DNA from 4 places in the Rhodococcus sp. IEGM 1318 genome. Region 3 is predicted to be linked to each of the others. Evidence: riboswitches for the same ligand, from Rfam matches in the RefSeq annotation. Region 3 holds a riboswitch; each other region holds the start of a gene.
The links. Region 3 has a riboswitch for S-adenosylmethionine ahead of R4P65_RS33200 (putative leader peptide). Riboswitches for the same ligand answer to the same signal wherever they lie in the genome.
Positions count from the first base shown of each region.

Region 1: linked by a shared signal. The riboswitch ahead of R4P65_RS18825 (aminotransferase class V-fold PLP-dependent enzyme) and the one ahead of R4P65_RS33200 (putative leader peptide) in region 3 are both predicted to bind S-adenosylmethionine.
Region 2: linked by a shared signal. The riboswitch ahead of R4P65_RS25885 (LLM class flavin-dependent oxidoreductase) and the one ahead of R4P65_RS33200 (putative leader peptide) in region 3 are both predicted to bind S-adenosylmethionine.
Region 4: linked by a shared signal. The riboswitch ahead of R4P65_RS02625 (bifunctional o-acetylhomoserine/o-acetylserine sulfhydrylase) and the one ahead of R4P65_RS33200 (putative leader peptide) in region 3 are both predicted to bind S-adenosylmethionine.

Region 1 covers NZ_JAWLSC010000007.1:318,554-324,375, reverse strand. The annotation lists gene R4P65_RS18855 (BCCT family transporter) at 1-22, opposite strand, end outside; gene R4P65_RS18850 (hypothetical protein) at 451-855, opposite strand; gene R4P65_RS18845 (hypothetical protein) at 895-1,221, shown strand; gene R4P65_RS18840 (hypothetical protein) at 1,223-1,363, opposite strand; gene R4P65_RS18835 (hypothetical protein) at 1,668-1,847, shown strand; gene R4P65_RS18830 (helix-turn-helix domain-containing protein) at 1,848-2,000, shown strand; SAM riboswitch class IV at 2,035-2,149, shown strand; gene R4P65_RS18825 (aminotransferase class V-fold PLP-dependent enzyme) at 2,203-3,528, shown strand; gene R4P65_RS18820 (hypothetical protein) at 3,740-4,354, shown strand; gene R4P65_RS18815 (PaaX family transcriptional regulator C-terminal domain-containing protein) at 4,333-5,241, opposite strand; gene R4P65_RS18810 (alpha/beta hydrolase family protein) at 5,313-5,822, shown strand, end outside.
Region 2 covers NZ_JAWLSC010000013.1:2,131-7,952, forward strand. The annotation lists gene R4P65_RS25880 (ABC transporter substrate-binding protein) at 1-1,377, shown strand, start outside; SAM riboswitch class I at 1,561-1,656, shown strand; gene R4P65_RS25885 (LLM class flavin-dependent oxidoreductase) at 1,661-2,740, shown strand; gene R4P65_RS25890 (NtaA/DmoA family FMN-dependent monooxygenase) at 2,770-4,164, shown strand; gene R4P65_RS25895 (MFS transporter) at 4,626-5,276, shown strand; gene ftsW (putative lipid II flippase FtsW) at 5,534-5,822, shown strand, end outside.
Region 3 covers NZ_JAWLSC010000010.1:26,826-32,647, forward strand. The annotation lists gene R4P65_RS22025 (FAD-dependent oxidoreductase) at 1-1,101, opposite strand, end outside; gene R4P65_RS22030 (ABC transporter substrate-binding protein) at 1,112-2,083, opposite strand; gene R4P65_RS22035 (amino acid ABC transporter ATP-binding protein) at 2,118-2,903, opposite strand; gene R4P65_RS22040 (amino acid ABC transporter permease) at 2,900-3,874, opposite strand; gene R4P65_RS33200 (putative leader peptide) at 3,984-4,061, opposite strand; SAM riboswitch class I at 4,069-4,163, opposite strand; gene R4P65_RS22045 (sulfite exporter TauE/SafE family protein) at 4,363-5,130, shown strand; gene R4P65_RS22050 (HAD-IIA family hydrolase) at 5,168-5,822, shown strand, end outside.
Region 4 covers NZ_JAWLSC010000001.1:567,505-573,326, reverse strand. The annotation lists gene R4P65_RS02645 (ribonuclease domain-containing protein) at 1-491, opposite strand, end outside; gene R4P65_RS02640 (exodeoxyribonuclease III) at 518-1,363, opposite strand; gene R4P65_RS02635 (MFS transporter) at 1,400-2,539, opposite strand; gene R4P65_RS02630 (NADP-dependent isocitrate dehydrogenase) at 2,739-3,962, opposite strand; SAM riboswitch class IV at 4,268-4,408, shown strand; gene R4P65_RS02625 (bifunctional o-acetylhomoserine/o-acetylserine sulfhydrylase) at 4,552-5,822, shown strand, end outside.

The DNA.
Region 1 (5,822 bases), on a different contig from region 3:
ACGCAGTTTTGACCGCAGTCATTCCACTCCTCGAACATTCAGGCATTCACAGCGCCCATCAGGGCGGCCACGTGTCACGCGTAGGTGGGCGTTTCGCTCACACCATCGCAGGTCAAGACCGGGCTATTGCTTTGGAATTCAACGTAACGTCAAGTTTCGGTCAACTCAACTGGACGAAAGATGCTGTACTGCCGCGAAAATTCCCACTGAATGCCCTTGTTTCGGTTGTAAACCGTTGGGCAATAGTGGTATTGGGTCACAAGTGGAAGGCTGAACGACGAATTCGATTGGTACGTTGAGTTGAATCGCTCGGGTCGACGTTCACCGATTGATCGGAATTGTCAAACTCGGCGAAACGGCCTGTCTGTCAGGTGGTTAACTCCTGGCGTGCTCGTTCGATCGTGGCGGTAAGGCGCCGATATCTAACTGTGATTGTGATGGTCGCAACTATCAGTGGTGCGGGCCCTGTTCGCCACGCTGGGCGTCGATGAGATCCATCGCATCCTTCAGGCCCAAGCCCGGATGTAGTTCGCGTAGTGCCTTGATTGCCGAAATACGGTCGTCAGTCGACGCGAGTGTGCTACGGACATCGTCGGCGGGTATTTCGGAGGGGGCAGTTGTCCCTTCCCAACACGCCGGTTGAGGATTGTTCCTGGTTCGCCAGGCTTGGACGGTGCCGTAGGCAAATCCAACCGTCGCGAAAAGCCAGATCGCGAACCATGTCCAATTCCAAGCTGTGGGTTCTGTGATGACCTTGTCGATGGTGCTTGGGCCGAAGAAAACGAGTAGCCAGGCCAGCACGATCGTCTGCCACCATCGCTCGACGCGCCTGCTCGGTACCCACCACTCGGCCATCGATCGATACTCGCACAGGGCTGCTGTTTCGGTGCGACGATGGAGATCATGGAGATTCGTGATGCGGTGGAGCGACTTAGAGGGGATTCCGGGACCTCGATGATCTTCGGTGAACCGCACCAGACCAGCGACGGATCAATGATCATCACGGTTTCGCGTCTGCATCGGCGGTGGCGCGGAGACCCCATGCCGGTGCCAGTGGGAGTGTTCTCGATCCACGAGGGTGAGCCGTCGTGGTCACCGGCTGTCGATCACACCAGGGTGGCTTTGATGGGGGAGTTCATCGGGTTGGCGGCCGCGGTGATCGCAACTCTGGCCGTTCTACGTCGTCCGCCCTGGCCTGATGTGACGATTCAGAAGGGGTGACTCAGAAGGGGTGACCCAGAATTACGCCGATCAGCTGGAACGGCATTGCCAGGAACATCGATCCGACGTAGAGCGGATAGCGAACCGGATCGCCGGCGAGGTAACCCTCGGCGAGCCAGGCCATTACGTCTGCTGATCCCATAGTCTTTCGTCCCTTCGCTGTTGTGGTTCAACGACCTTTTCGGTCGTGGGAGTTGTTTTGTTACAAGCGAACTCGAAGGAGGAGTAGATGTGATTACAGTTTCGACTCAGCAAACGTCGTCAAATGAGATCTTCGGGGGCGGCGGCTGACAACGGGCGCGATTACGACTTGCCGGGGCAAACTCCATCGGCGGAGTTTGGATACTTAGCATCGTGCGGTAGTGAAATCTGTGCGTTCTGCGCAGGATCGCCGAGCGTATTCGCGCAGCTCGAGCTCGGTTGGAACCCACAATTGGAACCCGCAAGTGGAACCCACAGTGGAGGCATGGACGCGGGCCGACACGTTTCAGCCTGCCGCCGCGACACGGCCCGCGCCGCTACGAGATTCGAATGGCGCGCCGCTACGAGATTCGAATGGAGAGTTGCTCGAGACTCTCTCGACGTACCTCGACGAAGAATCGTCTCTGGCGCACACCGCAAAATGAATGGGCTTGCGCCGCAACACCGTATCGAGTCGAATCGATCGAATTCAGCGCCTTCTCTCGGTGGATCTGGCCGATCCGGAAACCCAGGCTTGCACTCCACCTCGCCTGCCGGACGATTACGCGGTGACGACGGCCTTCGCGGCTTCGTCTTGACAAGCGCGGGAGGTTCCTGCCATCCTCGTTGCCAGGTCACGAGTACCAGTGTTCAGCCCCGGCTTGCTGGTCGGCAACCCTCCTCCGCGGTGGGGTGCTCCGGGTGACGACCCGGCTGCGTTCGAAAACGAATGCGGCAAGCGCGGACTCTTCCGGGGCCATCTCCCGACGAACGAGTCCTTGAACGTGAGGATTGTCTTCGATGACTGCTGTATTGAGTGCCGACACCTGCTGCACCACCGCGATTGCCAAGGTTTCGGGTGCTGACCTGCAGGTTCCATTGGTTCAGGGCGGCGAATGCTCCTACGCCAACTTCGACTACGCGGCCAGCGCGCCGGCATTGGCCCAGGTCACCGACCGTATCGCCGAATTGTTGCCCACGTACGCCAGCGTCCACCGCGGTGCCGGCTACGCGTCCCGTATCTCCACCCTCACCTACGAGAACGCTCGTGAATCCGTTGCTCGTTTCGTGAACTGTGCCGACGATCAGGTTGTCGTCTTCACCCGAAACACCACTGATTCGCTGAACCTGCTTGCCCAGTGCGTCCCCGGCAGCACCGTTGTCCTCGACGTCGAGCATCACGCAAACCTGTTGCCGTGGAATGACGCTCGTATCGTCACCGCCGCAGACACCATCGAAGAAACGATCGAGCGTCTGATCGGTGAACTGTGCACCAAGCCTGCTGCGCTGCTCGCAATCACCGGGGCCTCCAACGTGACCGGTGAGATCCTGCCGATTGCACGTTTGGCCGACATCGCTCACCGGTGCGGCGCACGTATCCTCGTCGACGCTGCTCAGTTGGCGCCCCACCGTCGCATCGACCTGCAGGAATGCGGCGTCGACTACGTAGCGTTCTCGGGCCACAAGCTGTACGCGCCCTTCGGCGCCGGCGTTCTGGTCGGCCGCCGTGACTGGCTCGACGAAGCTCAGCCGTACCTCGCCGGCGGCGGCGCCGTGCGTGAGGTGACCGTCGAGTCCACCGAATGGGCTTGCGCGCCTGCACGTCATGAGGCCGGTTCCCCCAACGTGCTCGGTGCGGCAGCAATCGCGACCGCATGCGAAACCCTGCACGCCCTGGACTTCGACGTCATCGCCGAGCATGAGAAGGCACTCACCGCACAGCTCACCGACGGATTGTCCGCCATCGAGGGAGTCTCGTTGGTGCGACTGTGGAACGACGCTCCTGACGCCGTCGGAATCGTCACCTTCACCGTCGACGGATTCGAAGCGGGCGAAATCGCCGCATTCCTCTCCGCCGAGCACGGCATCGGAGTTCGTGACGGTCGCTTCTGCGCACACCCGGTTCTCGCGCGCCTCGGTCTCTCCGGCGGCGCCGTCCGCGCCAGCCTCGGGCTCGGTAGCAGCTCGGACGACGTGACGCGCTTGGTCGACGCCGTGAACATCCTGGTTTCGAATCAGCGTGATTGGAACTACGCCAAGACTGCCGGAGCGTGGAACCCCGTGCCCGAGACCCGCCCCTTCCTCGGAGCTGCCGACGACAACGCCGGCGCAGCCGAGTGCGTCTGAGCTGAGCTCGGTCCCCGAAAACTCGAATGGACAACTAGCATGGCAGCCATGGCAGCAGCGGATTTTCCCGCCACCCCTTCGAGAGTGAGCATCACTCTCGGTCAGTGGTGCCGTCGTCATGTCGATCTGTGCCGTACCTCGTCAGGAATGTGTTCGAGCTGACGATTCGTCTCGCTCATCCCACACTTTTTCTGATTTTCGGAGGTCACACATGTCTTCACTCGCTTCGCATTCTCTGCACGTGGCGGTCGAGTTGACCGGATCCGGTCACCATCCGGCCGCTGAGGGCGCACCAGGAAACCTGCCGATCATCGGCGGCGACTACTGGGTGGACCTCACCGAGAGCGACAGGGCTCTCGATTTGGCTTCATTCCCTACCAATGTGGTTCGGATTCGCGCTGCGGACCTGCGTGAGGCGCAGCTCGAACGCGCACGGATCCGTGCTGCTGTCGCCGAAGAAGGCCGCGATCCCGACAGCGTCGCAGCACTGGTCGATCTCGAGATTCTGATCGCACCGGAAGCTCGTTCCGCTCGTAAAGAGCTTGCACAGTTGGACAGTGCGTTGACTGCTCCGCGGGTCCCGGTTTCGCTTCACTACGTCGGAACACCCTCCGGGCTCGGCAGTTTGATCGCCGATATCCGAGCTGCCGAGGTCGCCGACGGCGTTACGTTGCTCCCCCTCGCCTTGCCCCGCACGCTCGAACATCTGGTGGACAGCACCATTCCGTGGCTCCAGGATCGCGGACTTGTCACACCGTCCACCGCAGTCGACGAAGTGCTCGGTCGTTTCGGACTGCCGCCCCGTCAGCGCACGCTCGCGTCCTGATCACCGATCGCATCTGCGTACAGGTGGAACAGCGACGGTAATTCGTCTGCACCGTCCACCTGTGCCAGAAGCGCCCAGCACTGTGCCGTGACGAAGCGCGCCCGCGTGCCGATCCAGTTGGTGGGCAGTAGTTCCGGCGGCAGCAGAGGGTCCGGCTCCATGGCTCGCGTGAATTCCGCCGCGAGTTCGATGGTCATCGTGACAGCATCGGTGCCCGGAGTGTTCTGCAGTTTCTCCAGGCGCACAGTTGCTACGTCGAGCAGCCGTTCGTATCCGGCTGCGATCTCGTCCAGCGGCCACAACTGTGCGGCAATTTTCACGGGGTCTTCGAGCCTGCCCACTTTCAGATCCCGGGTGGTGAGAGAAGACAGGTGCTGTTCGACGTCGAGTTCGGCGGCCGCATCGAGAACGTACGGTTCCCAGGCGTGCGGCGAGACGTACAGGCCGCCCTGGACGAGCGCGCCGCCGAGGTAAACGACCCTGGTGCGCAGCGCATCTCGTGCTTTCCGTGACGACTCCGGAATTGCGAATCCGACAAGATGCCAATACCCGTCCCACGGTGTCGCAGTGTTGCGATCTTGTTGATAGGCCAGCCGAACGAATTCGACGTCGGGTTCCATCTCGCGCACGGCTTTCGGCGTTGCTAGTAGCGTGGCCTGCCGCCCGCGACCTTCCTGAGTGAACTTCCCCTCGGTGACCAACCGTTTGATGCACAGCCGAACCTGTTGATCTGTTTTGTCGAGGGCGTCGGCGGTGGCATAGAGGGTGTGCCCGTCGACAGTTCCGTCCGTGCGCAGTAATCCCTCGATCAAGATCCTCGTGGGTACATCGACGTCCCTGTCGGTCATCGCCATGTCCTTTCCTCGCTTCTCGACATCTTCGCTCATAACTGTACTATCGAATGCAATACGATCGTTTCAAATTCGTACGTTAGGGCGGGAAGATGGCAGCGGAATCGATGAGCGAAAGCAAGAGTAAGCCTCGTTTACGCAGGTGGACGGTTACTTCCCTGGCGGTGGTCGTTGTTCTGATCGCGACTCTGGTGGGCTGGACGCTGTACCAGAACACCTATGACATCCGTGAGGAAAAAGTGACGATCACCGGGGGATCGGTGCCGCTCCAGGGAGTCCTTGCACTGCCCGAACACGGTGACGGTCCCTTCGGGCTCGTGGTTTTCGTCCACGGAGACGGCCCGGTCGATGCAACACACGAGATCTTTTACAGGCCGGTCTGGGAGGCGTTCGCCAAGGCCGGGTACGCGTCACTCTCCTGGGACAAGCCGGGGGTGAATGGGGCACCGGGCAATTGGCTCGATCAGAGCATGGACGATCGGGCGGCGGAAACGGAAGCGGCAATCGAGTGGGCACGGGGCCGTTCGGACATCGATCCGTCTCGTATCGGTCTGTGGGGTGCCAGCCAGGCAGGATGGGTGGTGCCCAAGGTGGTGAACCTCGACCCGGACGTCGCG
Region 2 (5,822 bases), on a different contig from region 3:
GCGCGCGGCGGTTCCGGTGGAGAAGCATTCGCAGCTGTTTACGACGTTTTGATGAGCTACGACACTGCTGGTGGCGAATTCAAGCCCAAGCTTGCCGAATCGCTCGAGACCTCTGACGACGGAGCCACCTGGACGTTGAAACTTCGCGACGGTGTTAAGTTCAGCGACGGCTCCGCGCTCGACGCCGACGCCGTGATCGCGAGCATCGATCGGTACAACGCGGGCAAGGGCAATGGCGCCGAGTTGTGGCTGGCTTCGGTGGAATCGGCGCAGGCAAGCGGTTCCACGACGGTCGACTTCACGCTGAAGACGCCGTGGATGCGCTTTCCGTCGATGCTCGCTCTCGGGCACGGGATGATCGTCGCCCCGAGTTCGCAGCAAGGCGACAAGTTCACCGCCGTGGGCGCCGGACCCTTCACCGAAGATCTCTTCACGCCGAGCGTCGAGCGAATCTTCAAGGCCAACCAGTCCTACTACGGCGGTGCTCCCAAGCTGGACAAATTGCGGATGGTGGCACTCAACGGTCCACAGGCCAATCTCGAATCATTGAACAGTGGTCAGCTCGATGTCGCCTATATTCGTGGCCTTACTTCGGCGATCAATTCCGCCAAGTCCACTGGTTACCCCGGCTACATCGACGTGCTCAACGCCGGGAGTGCCGAGATTGTCAACAATCGTGAAGGCCGGCCGGGCTCGGATGTTCGCGTCCGCCAAGCTATCGGCTATGCGCTCGACACGACATTGATCGATCAGCGCGTGGAAAACGGTGAGGGACTGCCGGGCTCGGAGTTGTTCGGTCCGACGTCGCAATGGCATGTGGACACACCGGGTATTGCCTACGACCCCGAAAAGGCCAAGGAGCTTCTGAATCAGGCGAAGGCAGACGGATACGACGGCACTCTCGACTACGTCGTTCTCAGTGAGCCGAAGGACCAAGCGATCGGCCTCGCCGTGCAGTCACTGTTGCAGGCCGTCGGGTTCGAGGTGAACTTGATCTTGGCCAACAACGCCGGCGACATCGTGCAGAACGTCTACGTCAAGCACGATTTCGACCTCGCGCACGCGGGCATCGGAATGTACGAGTCGATTCTCGATCTCGGATTGTTCTCCACGACCAACAGCACCTCGATGGCGAATACTGCTGGATACGCGAACCCGGCGATGGATCAGCTGATCGCAGATCTACAACAAGCCAAGGATAATTCGTCGACTCTGGCGATCATCGGCAAGATTCAGACGCTGTGGAACGAGACGGTTCCGTCGGCGCCTATCGGCGGGCTGACGTCGTTCTGGGCTTGGCAGAAGAACGTCCACGGCGTCGTTCCCACAGCCACGGGAATCATGCTGTTCGACCAGGCTTGGCTGGGCGCGAAGTAGATCAACTGCTGCCCTCCAGACGAGCCCCGTCCGACGACAGTCGGGCGGGGCTCTTTGGTTTCGATGTCGGCTAGTGTTTGCGCAACCCTTTCGATCAGGGTGATTGTATTGAAATATGTTGTAGGTCAATATGATTCGTCAAGCGCGATTTGACTTGTTCAGCGTCGCCCGCATAGATTGCATCCACCATCCAGAGTGGCTGAGAGACCTGGCTCGATGATGCCGCAGCAACCCGCTACCTAACCGCAGTGTGGGTGCTACCGCCAGGACCGATGGAGGACACATGACTGTATTTGCCGTGGGTATCGAACTGGACGGCGAGGGCACTCACCCCGCTGCCTGGCGCCGAAGCTCACATCGCCCGGATCAGTTGCTCACGGGTAAGGCTGTGCGCGATCGCGTCGCGGCTGCCGAGAATGCGGGCTTCACCTTCGCGACGTTCGACGATTCCATCCTCCCTCCGAGTGGTGACATTGTCGGCCGCGTCGACGCCGTCTCCAGGGCGTCATACGTGGCGGCGACGACCAGCACGATCGGACTGGTCCCCGTCGTCGGGACCACGTACGCCGAACCGTTCCACACCTCTTCGCAATTGGCGACATTGGACTACTCCTCGCGTGGGCGTGGCGGCTGGCTTGCTGTTCCGGTCGAAGACGATGCCGCGGCGAGGGCGTGGGGGAGGGCTCCGGTAACGACGGAGTCGGCGCGTCAGCAGGAGCAGCGGGATTCGGTCACCGTTGTGACCGATCTCTGGGATTCATGGGAGGACGACGCTGTTGTCCGTGACTATCTCAGTGGGCGTTTCCTCGAGCGTGATCGTCTGCATTACGTCAATTTCGAGGGTGAGACGTTCTCGGTGAAGGGGCCCGCAATCGTTCCGCGGCCGCCTCAAGGCCAGTTGGTGGTGTTCGGCCGCTACGGCGAGATCGATCCACGCCAGTCGGATGTTGTTCTTGTGTCCGGTGATTCGGCGGAAACTATTGCACAGTCGGCCGCCAAGGCGCGCGATGAGGGCGCGTCATTGGTGGTCGCCGAGGTCGATGTGGCTTTCGATACGCTGAATCTGTCTGCGGCGCAGCGGCTGACCGAGCTGAACTCGTACGGGAATGCCGTCGACACTGGCCGACTGCTCCTGGATGCAGATCCGGGGGAAGCGGCCGTAGTTCTGAAGGAGTTGGCCGGGCGCCTCGACGGTGTTCATTTCCACCCTCTCGTGATCGACGAGGACCTTCCGGTGCTGGCCAAATTCGTGCTTCCGGCGCTGTCCAAGGCCGGGTTGACGCGACGCCCGGTTCCGGGATCGACCTTGAGGGGCAACCTCGGTCTGCAGCGGCCCGCAAATCGATTCGCCCACTCCTCCTGACTTGACTTCGCGCTAAGGATATTTCGGCCATGACTGCATCACGCTCCGCCGTACCTCGACCCGACGCTCACGTTCACTTCGGCGTCTTCTTCCAAGGGGTCAACCACACCACCATCTGGTCCGATTCCTCGAGCGGATCCCAGATCGACTTCGAGACGTTTCGGCGGTTGGTACTCACCGCCGAGCGAGGCCTGTTCGACGCCTTCTTCCTCGGTGAGGGCCTTCGCCTTCGCGAGCAGAACGGCAAGATTCTCGATCTGGATATCGCCGGCCGCCCCGACGCCATTGCGCAGTTGGCCGCCCTCGCCGGTATCACCGACAAGATCGGTTTGGTCGCGACACAGAACACCACGTACAACGAACCGGCCGACCTCGCACGTCGACTCTCCGGCCTCGACCTACTTTCCGACGGACGGGCCGGCTGGAACGCGGTGACCACCGACAACGCGTGGACAGGAGAAAACTTCCGTCGCGGGGGTTTCCTCGATCACTCCCTACGTTACGAGCGTGCCGGGCAGTTCATCGAAACCGCGCGGGCACTGTGGGATTCGTGGGCCGACGACGCGATCTCGGGTTCTCGCACGTCCGAGAACTGGTCGACCCCGGGAGCCGTGAGCGACGTACGACGTCAGACTTCGCAGTTCGATATCTCCGTGACGCCGACGCTTCCCCGCAGTAGACAGGGACATCCGGTCATCTTTCAAGCCGGCGATTCGCCGTCTGGACGCGATTTCGCGGCGACGCACGCCGACGTCATCTTCTCGCGGCACGGGACGCATTTCGACGGCGCACTCGACTTCGCCGACGACATTCGGGCTCGTTTGCGTAGAGTCGGGCGGCCGGAGGACGACGTCAAGATCTTGCCCAGCACGCAGATCGTGTTGGCGGAGAGCGAGTCCGAAGTCGAGGAGAAGACACGGTGGGTCCTTGAAGGTCAGTTCACCGGCCAAACTGCACTGTCCCTCGTCGGATTGGTGTGGGGGAAGGACCTTTCCGACCGAGACCCGGACGATCCACTTCCAGAGGAAGATCCGGTTGCCCGCCCGGTTTCCGAGACGCGCGGTTCCGCGCGAGACGGCAACGACCCCATTGCGATTGCGCGTGAATGGCGGGCTCTGGCCGAGGCAAAGAATCTGTCCCTACGTCAGGTCGCCATCGAGACCTCGCAGCGCTCGGGTTTTGCGGGCACTCCGGGGCAGGTCGCCGATCAGTTGGTCCATTGGGTGCGCAACGGAGCTTCGGACGGCTTCAACATCTCGCCGTACCTGGTGCCGACCGGGCTCGACGAAATCGTCGACTGGTTGATCCCGGAGCTACAGGAGCGTGGGGCGTACCGCACCGAGTACTCCACATCGACGCTGCGAGAGCACTTGGGGTTGCGACCGCCGCTCACGCGTCGGGCCGCGTCTGAAGCTGCGGGGTAGCGGGTCCTGTCCCACACGGTCACAGCGGCGGCCGAATCCACCAAGCTCGAGTCGGACGTCCGCTGGGAGATCACCGTCTGCGTAGCCGCGGGCTCACCACTCTTCTCGATTCGGCGGTGCTCGGAATCGGGGTTCCGTCGATCCGCGCGTCGCTGGGCGCGTCGACCTCCGAGGTGCAGTGGATTCTTGCGAGCTATTCGCTGACTTTAAGCTTGGCACTGGTGCCGGCGGGCCGACTCGGTGACGTCGCCGGGCGCGTACAGCACCGCGGGTGGTCTGGCCGGCGTTTCCGGACCGATCCTCGGTGGCGTACTGCTGAAATATGTCGACGCCGACTTCGGATGACGGTTGCTTCTCGTTCTCAACGTGCCGTTTGCTCTGATCACACTGATTCTGGCGTTTCGCTTTCTGCGCCGTGATCGAACCACCCGATCGGGCGCGTCGATCGATCCGGTGGGGTTGTGTCTGCTGGCGACTACGACCGGGCTCCTGTTGTGGCCCATCGTGACCCGAACCGGTGGTTCCGACTGGGTACAACCGTTGCACTCTTCTGGTTCGGATCCATCCTCGCCGTCAACGGAGTGCTCAGCCTCTATCTGATCGAAGGTTTGGGCTTCGCCCCGCTGAGTGCGGCGTTGATCATGACCGGTAGCTCACTCGCCATGGCAATGACGTCGGCCTTCGGATGGCGGCTGGTTGCCAGGTTCGGCCGAAGTGCGGTCGTTTTCGCGATAGTCGGCGAGATCCTTGTCATCCTCGGCTACATCGTGGCGGTCAATCTGATTCCTCGGGAATATCTGATCCCGGTGCTGGTGGTCCTGGCGGTGTTGTCGGGAGTTGCCAGCGGCTTCGTCGACGCGCCCAATCGGGTGCTGACTCTCGAATATGCCCCGGCGGGCGCGAACGGAGTTGCAGCGGGCTTCCTTCAACTGTCGCAGCGCTTGTCGGCGACCATCTCTCTGGCCGCGGTATCGGGGTTGTATCTCGGTGTGCTCGGGTCGTCGACCGAGGGATACGGACGTGCGTTCGGGTTCGCGCTGGCTGTCTGCGTCGTCATGTTGACGCTGTCGTTGGCGGGAGAGGTGGCAGACAGCCGTCGGCGCAGGGCGTGACCTGGTATTTCGTGGGTCAACAGTGCCCCCGGGAGGCCGAGCCCGTGTGACTCGTGGGACTTGTGTTACCCATGGGTTAGGAGTCGTGGGACGATACTTGTGTGGTGACCGGTCGCAGTGAAGACAAGCCCAACGGTCGCGGGAGTGGAGAGCCAGTTAACTCACCCCGTGGATCGTCGGACAAACGTGACCGCACATCGACACCCTTCCGCGCTCGAACGGCGTTGTGGACGAATCGGCCACTGTTCGATTTCCATATGATCGTCGGTCTGGTCGTCCTGATCGTCGCGTTCGGACTGCTGATGGTGCTGTCGTCTTCAGGCGTCGAGTCCTATGTTCTGTCCGGGACGTCCTACGCCCGCTTCTGGCCGCAGTGCATGTTCGCAGCGATCGGTTTGGTCATGTTCGTGGCGGTCGTGCGGTTGCCGACCGAAACGATGCGTAGAGCCTCACCATGGCTGCTGATCCTGTGTCTTGTTCTGCTTGTCCTGGTCCTGATTCCAGGTATCGGCTCGGAACAGATGGGTGCTCGCAGCTGGTTCGTGA
Region 3 (5,822 bases):
CCCCAGCCGAAAAGCTTCCGAAGCGAGAGTGGTGCCGTCGACGAGGTCCGATACAAGTTCACCCAGGGCTGGACCGAATTTGAATCCATGACCCGAGAATCCCGCCGCAACCGTGACATCGCCGACTCGGTCGATGACGAAGTGACTGTCCGGCGTGCTCGTGTATAGGCACGTGATCGACTCGACCTGGGCGGAATCGACGCCGGGTAACCACGACTCGGCGTACTCGACCAATCGTTGCTCACCGTCGACATCAGGGGTGTAGTCGCGGGTCTGCGGAGTCACCACCGGCCCGGTCGCGTGTTCACCGATCTTGATGCCGTCCTCGGAACCGAGTCCGTAGATTCCCGCAGTCTCCAACTGTGCACCCGGGTGGTGAACGAAACTCGGCCACTCGACTCCCGGATCGAGCGGTGCGAAGTGCGCCGGTTGTTCCTGCGTCGTGCGCAGCGTCGGCAATGCGATTTCGGAGCCGAGGCCGCTGTCTGCGATCAGGTCCGCAGTCCACGCACCGGCCGCGATCACGACCTGACGAGCCGCGAGCGTTCCACTGTCCGTCACCACGTCCACGCCGTACGACGCTCGCGCGAGTGCCAGTACCCGAACGTCGTGACGGACCTCGGCACCGGCGAACACCGCTCCCGCCTTCAAAGCGGTCACGGCGCGATCCGCATGCAACCGGCCTGCATCGGGGTGATGGAGCACGGTGGTGTCGAATCGCAGCCCCGGCCAGCGCGCGAACGCCTCGGCAGGAGTGAGGATCTCACCCTTGATGCCCGCCTCGACCAATATCTGCGCCTTGGACTGCACCGCCTGCGGCAGACCGTGATCGACCGCGCCGGTGAGTTCCAGGAACCCGATGTCCGTCGTGGTCTCCAACTCCCGCCACAGCGGCAGCGCGTCGGCCGCCAACCCTGTGTACAGGTGATTGTCGTAGGCCTGACGGTAGATGCGCGAAGTACCGTGCGACGCACCGTGCTTGTGCCCCGGCCCGAACTGTTCCAGCTGTACGACGCTACGTCCGCGCGCCGCGAGCCGCCATGCGGCGGAGGACCCGACGAGCCCTCCGCCGATGACGATCACATCGGGAATCTCACTCATGGACGAGAGCTCACTTGGTCTTCGGAAGGCCGGGCGGGTTGATCAAAGACGTGTCGACGGCTTCGCTGGTGATGTTCCAGCGCTCGAGGATCCGCTGGTACGTGCCGTTCTCGATCGTGTGGTTGATCGCGTCATTGATTGCCTTGATCAGACCGTTGTCCTTCTTCACCAGCACCGCGATCTGCCCCTGCAGAGTGTCGCCGGCCCCGGAGAACTCACCGACAACCTCGGTCTCCCCCGACTGCTTGGCGTGGAACTGTGATGACGGGTTCGGCCCGAAGTAGGCGTCGATCCGGCCGGACTGCAGCGGGAGGTAGTAGTCGGTGGTGTTCTGGTAGTAGGAGATGTCGGTGGGCGCCAGGCCGGCCGCGACGTTCTGCTCACTCCACTTGACCAGCAGCGCTTCCTGATTGGTGCCCGAGGAGACGGCGATCTTCTTGCCCGCGACGTCCTTGGGTTCCTTGATGGAAATTCCGGCGCCCTTCTTGGCTTCGAAGGCCAGGGTGTCGAGGCGGTAGGTCGCGAAGTCGTACTTCTCCTTACGCTCCTCTGTGACAGTCACATTGGAGAGGAAGGCGTCAGCCTCGCCAGAGTCGACGCGGACGAAGTTCTGTGCCCAGTCAGCTGTCTGCAGGTCGACCTTCAAGCCGAGAACGTCGCCGATCAGGTAGGCGAAGTCGGTCTCGGAGCCGATGAGGGTGGTGTCGTCGTCGGCGTAGAAGCGGAGCGGCGGAGCGGAACCGGCACTACCGGTGACGCGCAGCGTGCCGCGGTCGCGGATGTCCTGAGGCAGCTCGGCGGCGATGGAATCCACCTTGTCGGTGGTGATGCGATTCTGGTCGGCGGTGAGGTTGTAACCCGCGGCAGCGGTGACCTGGGCTCCGTCGGACTCGGCGTCCGCACTGCTGCACGCTGCGCTGAGCAGTCCGACGGTGGCGACAGCCGAGATCAGGAAAGTGGCGCGACGGGATGGGGAGAACATCAATTTTTCCTTTCGGGAATGTGTCTTGGTCGCGTCAGAGAACGCGGGAGAGAAAAGCCTTGGTTCGTTCGTGAATCGGATTGTCGATCACCTGCGAAGGTGGGCCCTGTTCGACGATGACGCCGCCATCCATGAAGACCGCGGTGTCCGCCACTTCCCGAGCAAAACCGACCTCGTGCGTGACGATCACCAAAGTGGCGCCGTCACGGGCCAGCTGAGCCAGGACTTCGAGAACCTCGCCTACCAGTTCCGGGTCGAGCGCCGAGGTCGGCTCGTCGAAGAGAATGACCGCCGGCCGCAGTGCCAGCGCTCGCGCTATGGCGACGCGCTGTTGCTGGCCACCGGAGAGTTGGCGGGGATACTCGTCGGCCTTGTCCCCCACTCCCACTCGCTCGAGCAGTGCGCGAGCTTCGCGGTACACCTCGTCACGGTCTCGTTTCTGGGCCGAGAGCGGAGCTTCCACCACGTTTTCCAGCGCAGTCAGGTGCGGAAACAGGTTGAAGTTCTGGAACACGAATCCGATGTGTGAACGCTGTTTCAGGATCTCTCGGTCACGCAGTTCGTGAAGTCGATTTCCCTTGCGCCGGTATCCGATCAGTTCTCCGTCGATCCGCACGGTCCCTCGGTCGACCTTCTCGAGGTGATTGAGGGTGCGCAACAAGGTGGACTTACCGGAACCGGACGGGCCGAGAATGACGGTCACTTCACCCTTGCGGACCAGGAGATCTACGCCGGCAAGTACTTCCAGCGCGCCGAACGACTTGTGGATTCCGCGCGCTTCGACGGCGTACACCGTCTCTTCGGCCAGCTCTGCGGTCATCGGGTCGCACCTCTCGGAATATCGAGACGCGCATCACGAATCTCGTCGAACTTCTTGCGAGCCTTCTGTATCGGAGTCAAAGGAAGAGCGCGGGCGGATCCACGGGCGTAGTGGCGCTCAACGTAGTACTGACCGATCGAGAGCAACGTCGTGAGGATGATGTACCAGATCGTGGCGACCATCAGCAGGGGCACAACTCGTCCGTTGCGGCCGAAGATGACCTGCACCTGGTAGAACAGTTCGGCGATCGCCATGGTGGAGACGATGGACGTTCCCTTGAAGAGTCCGATGACCTCGTTGGCGGCATTGGGGAGGATCGCCCGCATCGCTTGCGGGAGAACGATCTTGAAGAACTGTCGACTGCGCGGAATACCGAGCGAGTGAGCAGCTTCGATCTGACCGTGATCGACCGAGATGATTCCGGAGCGGATGATCTCGGCCGAGTACGCTGCCTGGTGTAGCGCCAAACCGATAACTGCTGCGGTGAATCCGCCGATCACACCACTGACCTGGAAGGTGAAGAACTCCGGCCCGAAAGGTATTCCGAGAGAAAGCGTCTGGTACAGGTACGTGATGTTGAACCAGAAGAGCAGCTGCACGATGAGCGGAATCGAGCGGAAAGCCCAGATGTAGGTCCAGGCGATCACCTGCAGGACCGGGTTCTTCGACAACCGGCCGAGTGCCAGGAACACTCCGAGACCGAATCCGAGGATCGTCCCCCACAGGGTCAGTTTGATCGTCATCCACAACGCGGCAAGCACTGATTTCGCAGTGAAGTACTGCGCGAACGTTGGCCAGTCCCAGCCCGGGTTGACGACGAGTCCGTGAATGAACTGAGCAAGAAATACCAGCACAACTGCGCTGATCACCCAACGCAGCGGGTGCCAGGTACGAGCAACGACAAGTTCCGAGTCGGGAAGTTGCGGCTCGGCCACCGACTTGTCGGGGCGGACATCGGTGGGCGCGCTCACGGCGCACTACCTGACGGAATGGACATCACGAATAGACCTTTCGGGGAATGGGGACGCAGCTGTGTTCTCGAGGTGGTGCGCTCGAGTTGCGAAGACGACGGCAGTTCGGTCAGTGACAGTGACACGAAGCGGTGCGGCACAGATCGATGTGACGACGCCTGTGCGCAGCGTGCGAAGTGGAACCCATGTGATGCCTTCCATCGGTCCTGGCGGTAGCACCCGCTCCCGATCACTCGGGGGGTTGCTGCGACGTCGACGAGCCAGGTCTCTCGGTCGCTCTGGATGGTGAGCAAAGACTAGACGCGAAATGCCGAGTCGTCAAATGTTGTATTTCCCTGCACTGCAAGGGAACTGAAGGTCTCTCCACGTTGAAATCGCACTGATTCCAACGGTGTCCGAAGCCTTGGCCGCCGTGTTCAATGGAGTGTTCGAATCAAGACCGGGACCGCCGTCCGGACTGACTTTTCCTCTGCCGTACCGTCTGCGGAGTGAGTGGAATCGACGCTTTCTTCATCTTGTTGGCCGGTATCGGTGCGGGCGCGATCAATGCCGTGGTCGGCAGCGGAACGCTGATCACGTTTCCCACCCTGGTCGCCTTCGGCATGCCGCCGGTGACCGCGACGATGTCCAATGCAGTCGGGCTCGTCGCCGGCGGGGTTTCAGGGACGTGGGGATACCGGCGTGAGTTGTCGGGACAGGGGGATCGTCTGAAATGGCAGATTCCGGCGTCGCTCGCCGGCGCGCTCCTCGGTTCGTGGTTGCTCATGCATCTACCCGAGAAACTGTTCGAGACCATCGTTCCGGTGCTGTTGATCCTGGCTCTCGCACTTGTGCTCCTCCAACCACGTATCCAGGCGTGGGCGAAGAAGCGCTCCACCGAAGAAACGGCGCTGTCCACCAAGAGGCTGATGCTCCTGACCGCCGGCACCTTTGCAGTCGGCATCTACGGCGGTTACTTCACCGCCGCGCAGGGCATCCTCCTCATCGGTGTGATGGGTGCCATCCTCCCGGAAACCCTCCAGCGCATGAACGGCGCGAAGAACCTGCTCTCACTGCTCGTCAACATCGTCGCAGCCGGGATGTACATCACTCTTGCCTTCGACCAGATCAATTGGGCAGCAGCCGGATTGATCGCTGTCGGCTCACTCGGTGGTGGCGTTCTGGGCGCCCGCTACGGACGACGCCTGTCCCCCACTGCACTGCGCTACACGATTGTCGTCGTCGGCCTGGTCGGCTTGTGGCGTCTTCTCGCTTGACCGCCCACATCGGGCGGCCCCCGCACATACTGGAGATATGACCAGAACAGACGATCAGACCGGTTGGACCTACCTCATGGACATGGACGGGGTTCTCGTCCACGAGGAGCACTTGATACCCGGAGCAGACACGTTCCTGGCAGAACTGGCGTCGAACGACATTCCGTACATGGTGCTCACCAACAACTCCATCCGCACCCCGCGTGACCTGCGAGCACGCCTCCTCAACTCGGGACTCGACATCCCGGAGAAGTCGATCTGGACGTCAGCGCTCGCTACCGCGACCTTCCTGGCCAACCAGCGTCCGGGCGGCAGCGCCTACGTGGTCGGCGAATCGGGGCTGACCACTGCACTGCACGACATCGGCTACGTCCTGACGGATAGTGACCCCGACTACGTCGTCCTCGGCGAGACGCGCACGTACTCCTTCGAGGCAATCACCACCGCCATTCGCCTGGTCGAGCGCGGATCGCGGTTCATCGCCACCAACCCCGACGCCACCGGGCCGTCGCGCGACGGCTCTCTACCGGCAACCGGCTCGGTCGCCGCTCTCATCACCAAGGCAACCGGACGCGATCCCTACTACGTCGGCAAGCCCAACGCTTTGATGATGCGCTCAGCCCTGCGGTCCATCGGCGCTCATTCGGCCAACACATTGATGATCGGCGACCGCATGGACACCGACATCGTCT
Region 4 (5,822 bases), on a different contig from region 3:
GTGTACCACGCCGAACCGTCGTTGCCGGTGACGATTCGCTCGGCGTCGCGGCCTTGGCCGTTCTTCTTCGGGTTCACATCCCATTCCTGATAGACGACACGTCCGCCACCGGCACCGACAGCCGGTAGACGCCCTTCGCTGTTGCGGAAGGTGATGCCGCCCTTGGTGCCCGGCGCGTTGGCGGAATCCGGCCACCTCCCGGCGTCGATCTCCACCAGCGTGGCGAGAACTCGCGCCGGCGCATCGCTGTTCGTCTGCTGTGTTGTCTTGGCAGCGGAACTCGACGGCGCGGAACTCGACGGCGCAGCCTTGGTGGTGGCGCCAGGCTTGGCTTGAACACTCGAGGACTGAATGCTCGAGGACTTGGTGACCGACGACGCCGAAGACGCCGAACTGTCGGAGTCGCGTGAAGAAAGCGTCACCGCCAGCACAAGCGCCACCACGGCAACGACGACGGTGATGATGGCGTTGCGTGTCTTTGCGCTCGGCATTTTCAGACCTTCAGGCATGCCCGTCCCTACCGGTACGAGACGGTGACAGGTGCGTGATCCGACCAACGAAGGTCGTAGGACTCAGCGCGTTCCACGAGGGCAACCTTGGCCCGCTCGGCGTATCCGCGGGTGGCAACCTGGTAGTCGATGCGCCACCCCGAATCGTTGTCGAAGGCTTTTCCTCGGTACGACCACCACGAGTACGGACCGTCGACACCCGGATGGAGGGTGCGGAAGACGTCCACCCACGCGGAGTCCTGCGCGAACAGAAGGTCCATCCATGCGCGCTCCTCGGGGAGGAATCCCGAGGACTTCTTGTTGGTCTTCCAGTTCTTGAGGTCGAGTTCGGTGTGCGCGATGTTCCAATCTCCACTGACCACCACGTGGCGATCGGCAGCCTCGGCCGCCGCAGCGGTGGAGGCGAGGTGAACTGCGAAGGATGCCATGAACCGCTCCTTCTCTTCCTGCTTCGGCGTGAGCGCCTCACCGGAGGGCAGGTACAGGCTCGCGACGGTCAGATCCGCGAAGTCGGCTTCGATGTATCGACCGGCGTCGAGAAACTCGTCGTCCCCGTGGCCGATCCGCACCGCGTCGGGCTCGGTACGTGAGAGCACGGCGACTCCGTTGCGTCCCTTCGCGGACGGCTCGGCGGAGACCAGGAACCATCCGTTGCCGAGCGCCGGTTCGAGAGTCTCGCGAAGCTGATCGTCCGACGCACGCGTTTCCTGAAGGCAGATGAAATCCGCCGACGTCTTCTCCAGCCAGTCGAGCATGCCCTTACGGGCCGCTGCTCGAACGCCGTTGACGTTCACGGACGTGATGGTGTGGGGCGCAAGAATGTGGGAGTCAGCAGTTTGTGGCACGGCAAGCACCGTAGCCGATTCCACCGACGCGGATGGGCTCCCAGATCAGCGCACGGCCCTACGCTGCAGAATCACCGCAACCGCCAGCACGACGAGACCCGCGACGGCCAGCAAAGACCCCACCGCCGCCGGCGCCGTGTACCCGTAACCGGCCGCGATGACGACGCCGCCGATCCACGCTCCGAAGGCGTTGGTGATGTTCAGCGCGGCGTGATTGAGAGAAGCAGCCAGGGTCTGAGCGTCCTCGGCGACGTCCATCAACCGTGTCTGCAGACCCGGAACCATCGAGGACCCCGCGAGACCGATGAGGAAGACGAAGACCAGTGCCGTGTACGGATTGCGCACGGCGATCACGAAGACCGCGAGGATCACCACGAGGGATCCCATCGACAGGAACAAGCCCTTCATCAGTGCGCGATCCGCGAGGTATCCGCCGACGAAGTTGCCGGCCACCATGCCCAGTCCGTAGAGCATGAGTGCGAGGGGAATGAACGAAGCGTCAAGCCCGGACACGTCGGTGAGCGTCGTACTGATGTAGGTGTAGACGGCAAACATGCCGCCGAATCCGACCATGCCCACGATCAGCGTCATCCACACCTGGACACGGCCCAGTGCCCCGAGTTCGGTGATCGGATTCGTCACCGGCATACCGTCCAAACGCGGTATCCAGACGAACAGCGAAGCAACCGTTGCCACTCCGATTACCGCAACCAAGGCGAAGGCGCTGCGCCAGCCGAGTGCCTGACCGATCCAGGCGGCGACCGGTACCCCGATCACGTTGGCCACGGAAAGACCCATCATGACCATCGCCACGGCCTTCGCGCGTTTGCCCGGTTCGGCCAGGTGCGCTGCGACCAGCGCGGCGACTCCGAAGTACGCGCCGTGCGGCAATCCGGCGACGAAGCGAGCCATCATCAGCGTCGTGTACGAGGGCGCGAAAACCGAAGCGGCATTGCCGACGGTGAAGGCGACCATGAGCGCGATCAACAGTGTGCGGCGCGGTACCCGTGCGGTGAGAGCAGCGATCAGCGGAGCGCCGACGACAACGCCGAGCGCGTACGCGGAGATCACGTGGCCTGCGATGGGTTCCGAGACGCCGAGCCCGGATGCCATTTCCGGGAGCAATCCCATGGCGACGAACTCGGTGGTGCCGATACCGAAACCGCCGAGGGCGAGAGCGAGCATCGCCGGACCTCTGGCGGAACGAACCCCGGGTGTCGAGGCGTCAGAACGGGAGAGGGTAGACGAAGTCACTGATCAATTGTGATCTCACACCTGGTTGAACTTCCAAGTGAGAGCGGGTGAGTTCACTCACGTGAGACCGCGAACACAGATGGGACGCCCGGTTTCCCGGACGTCCCATTCGAGAGGTGAAGCGGTGAATCTACTTCGCGGCCATGGCCTTCTGCAGGTTCACGTCGAGCGCGCCGAGGAACTCCTCGGTGGTCAGGTAGCCCTGATCGCCGCCGACCAGCATCGAGAGGTCCTTGGTCATCTGGCCGCTTTCGACGGTCTTGATGACAACGTCTTCGAGCGCCTGCGCGAAGCCGATGACCTCAGGGGTGCTGTCGAGCTTGCCACGGTGCTCGAGCCCACGGGTCCACGCGAAGATGGATGCGATCGGGTTGGTCGAGGTGGGCTTGCCCTGCTGGTGCTGACGGTAGTGACGCGTCACGGTGCCGTGAGCAGCCTCTGCCTCACAGGTCCGTCCGTCCGGTGTGAGCAGAACCGACGTCATGAGGCCGAGCGAGCCGAAGCCCTGGGCCACGGTGTCGGACTGGACGTCACCGTCGTAGTTCTTGCATGCCCAGACGTAGCCGCCCTCCCACTTGAGTGCGGAAGCGACCATGTCGTCGATGAGGCGGTGCTCATAGGTCAGACCTGCGGCATCGAACTCAGCCTTGAACTCGGTCTCGTACACGTGCTGGAAGATGTCCTTGAAGGCACCGTCGTACGCCTTGAGAATGGTGTTCTTGGTGGACAGGTACACCGGGTAGTTCTGCTGCAGTCCGTAGGTGAGCGACGCGCGAGCGAAGTCACGGATGGACGTGGTGAAGTTGTACTGCCCCTGGACGACGCCGCCCTCTTCGGGGAAGTTGACCAGTTCGTGCTCGATCGGTGCGCTGCCGTCCTCAGGCGTGTAGGTGATCATCACCTTGCCGGGGCCGGGGACCTTGAAGTCTGTGGCGCGGTACTGGTCGCCGAATGCGTGACGGCCGATGATGATCGGCTTGGTCCAGCCCGGAACGAGTCGCGGAACGTTGGAGATGATGATCGGTGCGCGGAAGATCGTGCCGCCGAGAATGTTGCGGATCGTTCCGTTCGGGGAACGCCACATCTTCTTGAGACCGAATTCCTCGACACGTGCCTCGTCCGGCGTGATCGTGGCGCATTTGACGCCGACGCCGTGCTTCTGGATCGCGTGCGCTGCGTCGATGGTGACCTGGTCGTCGGTCTCGTCGCGGTACTCGATACCGAGGTCGTAGTACTCGAGGTTCACATCGAGATACGGATGGATCAACTTGTCTTTGATGAACTGCCAGATAATGCGCGTCATCTCATCGCCGTCGAGTTCGACGACGGTGCCCTCAACCTTGATTTTGGACATGGGTGCTTCGCGTCCTCCTAGGAAGTTTCCCTGGTTACACGGTTGCGGTCACACTTTGTGAGTGGGTCCGCGAACGGTTCGATTATCAAACCTAGACGGTGTGGACTGATCTCGGGAGATGAGTCCCAAACAAGACAAGCGTACTGCTAACCCGTGAGGCCGCAACCGGCAGGTCCACCCATCCGTCTCTACTCGCGAGTAACTTTTGCCTGCTAGTGGGCTGCGTCGCTCTGCCTCGCGTGCGGTTGCGGCTCACATTTCGCCCCGCGTCAGGACTGCGCTCACTTCCCGGTAGAATCCGACGTGGTCATGAGTGCCAGCGTCAAGCCCCGGCTCGCTGGACGGCAACCCTCCAACCGCGGTGGGGTGCCCCGGGTGATGACCAGGTTTCCCGACGTGGATCTGCTCGCGCAGTTCCACCGCAATTCGGGTGACAAGCGCGGGTCCGACAGGGACGGACCCCAGACCGGGCCGAGCCCCACGGAGGTTTTTCAGTATGTGTCGCACTTGTAGATAGACCCCAGCACGGGGCGGCGATCATTCGCCCCCGTCCGACATCTATCCGTCAGACCACTGGAGTGAAAAAATCATGACCGACAACACAGCCGACGCCGCAGCAACTTCTGATCCGACCGCGAACTGGTCGTTCGAGACCAAGCAGGTGCACGCCGGGCAAACAGCGGACACCGCCACCAATGCGCGCGCTCTGCCGATCTACCAGACCACCAGCTACGTCTTCGACAGCACGGATCACGCTGCGGCACTGTTCGGCCTCGCCGAGCCGGGCAACATCTACACGCGGATCATGAATCCCACACAGGACGCCGTCGAGCAGCGCATCGCTGCCCTCGAAGGCGGAGTCGCCGCACTCCTCCTCTCCTCGGGTCAGGCTGCCGAGACCATCGCGATCCTCAACATCGCCGAGGCCGGCGACCACATCGTCTCCAGCCCGTACCTGTACGGCGGCACGTACAACCTCCTGCATTACACCCTTCGTAAGCTGGGCATCGAAGTCACGTTCGTCGAGGATCCTGACGATCTCGACCAGTGGCGCGAAGCAATTCGCCCGAACACGAAGGCGTTCTACGGCGAAACGATCGCCAATCCGAAGAACCACATTCTCGACCTACCCGGCATCTCGTCGCTGGCCCACGAGAACGGTCTTCCGTTGATCGTGGACAACACTGTCGCGACGCCGTACCTGCTCCGCCCGCTCGAACACGGCGCCGACATCGTCGTCCACTCCGCCACCAAATACCTTGGCGGACACGGCACCGCGATCGCCGGCGTCATCGTCGACGGCGGCACCTTCGATTGGACGCAGGGTCGCCATGCGAACTTCACGACGCCTGATCCCAGCTACCACGGCGTCACCTTCGCAGACCTCGGCGCGCCGGCGTTTGCTCTCAAGGCTCGCGTCCAACTGCTGCGCGATCTCGGCTCCGCCGTGGCGCCGTTCAACGCGTTCCTCATCGCGCAGGGCATCGAAACCTTGAGCCTGCGCATCGAGCGTCACGTGTCCAATGCACAGAAGGTCGCCGAGTTCCTCGACCGCCACGGCGAGGTGGCCTCCGTTTCCTACGCGGGACTTCCCTCCTCGCCTTGGTTCGAACGCGGAAAGCAGCTGACGCCCAAGGGAACCGGCGCCATCGTCACCTTCGAGCTGCCCGGCGGGATCGATGCGGGCAAGAAGTTCGTCAACGCCCTGACACTGCACAGCCACGTCGCCAACATCGGTGATGTTCGCTCACTCGTCATCCACCCCGCGTCGACGACGCACTCGCAGCTCACCCCCGAAGAGCAGCTCGCTTCGGGTGTCACGCCCGGACTCGTCCGCCTCGCGGTCGGGATCGAGGGAAT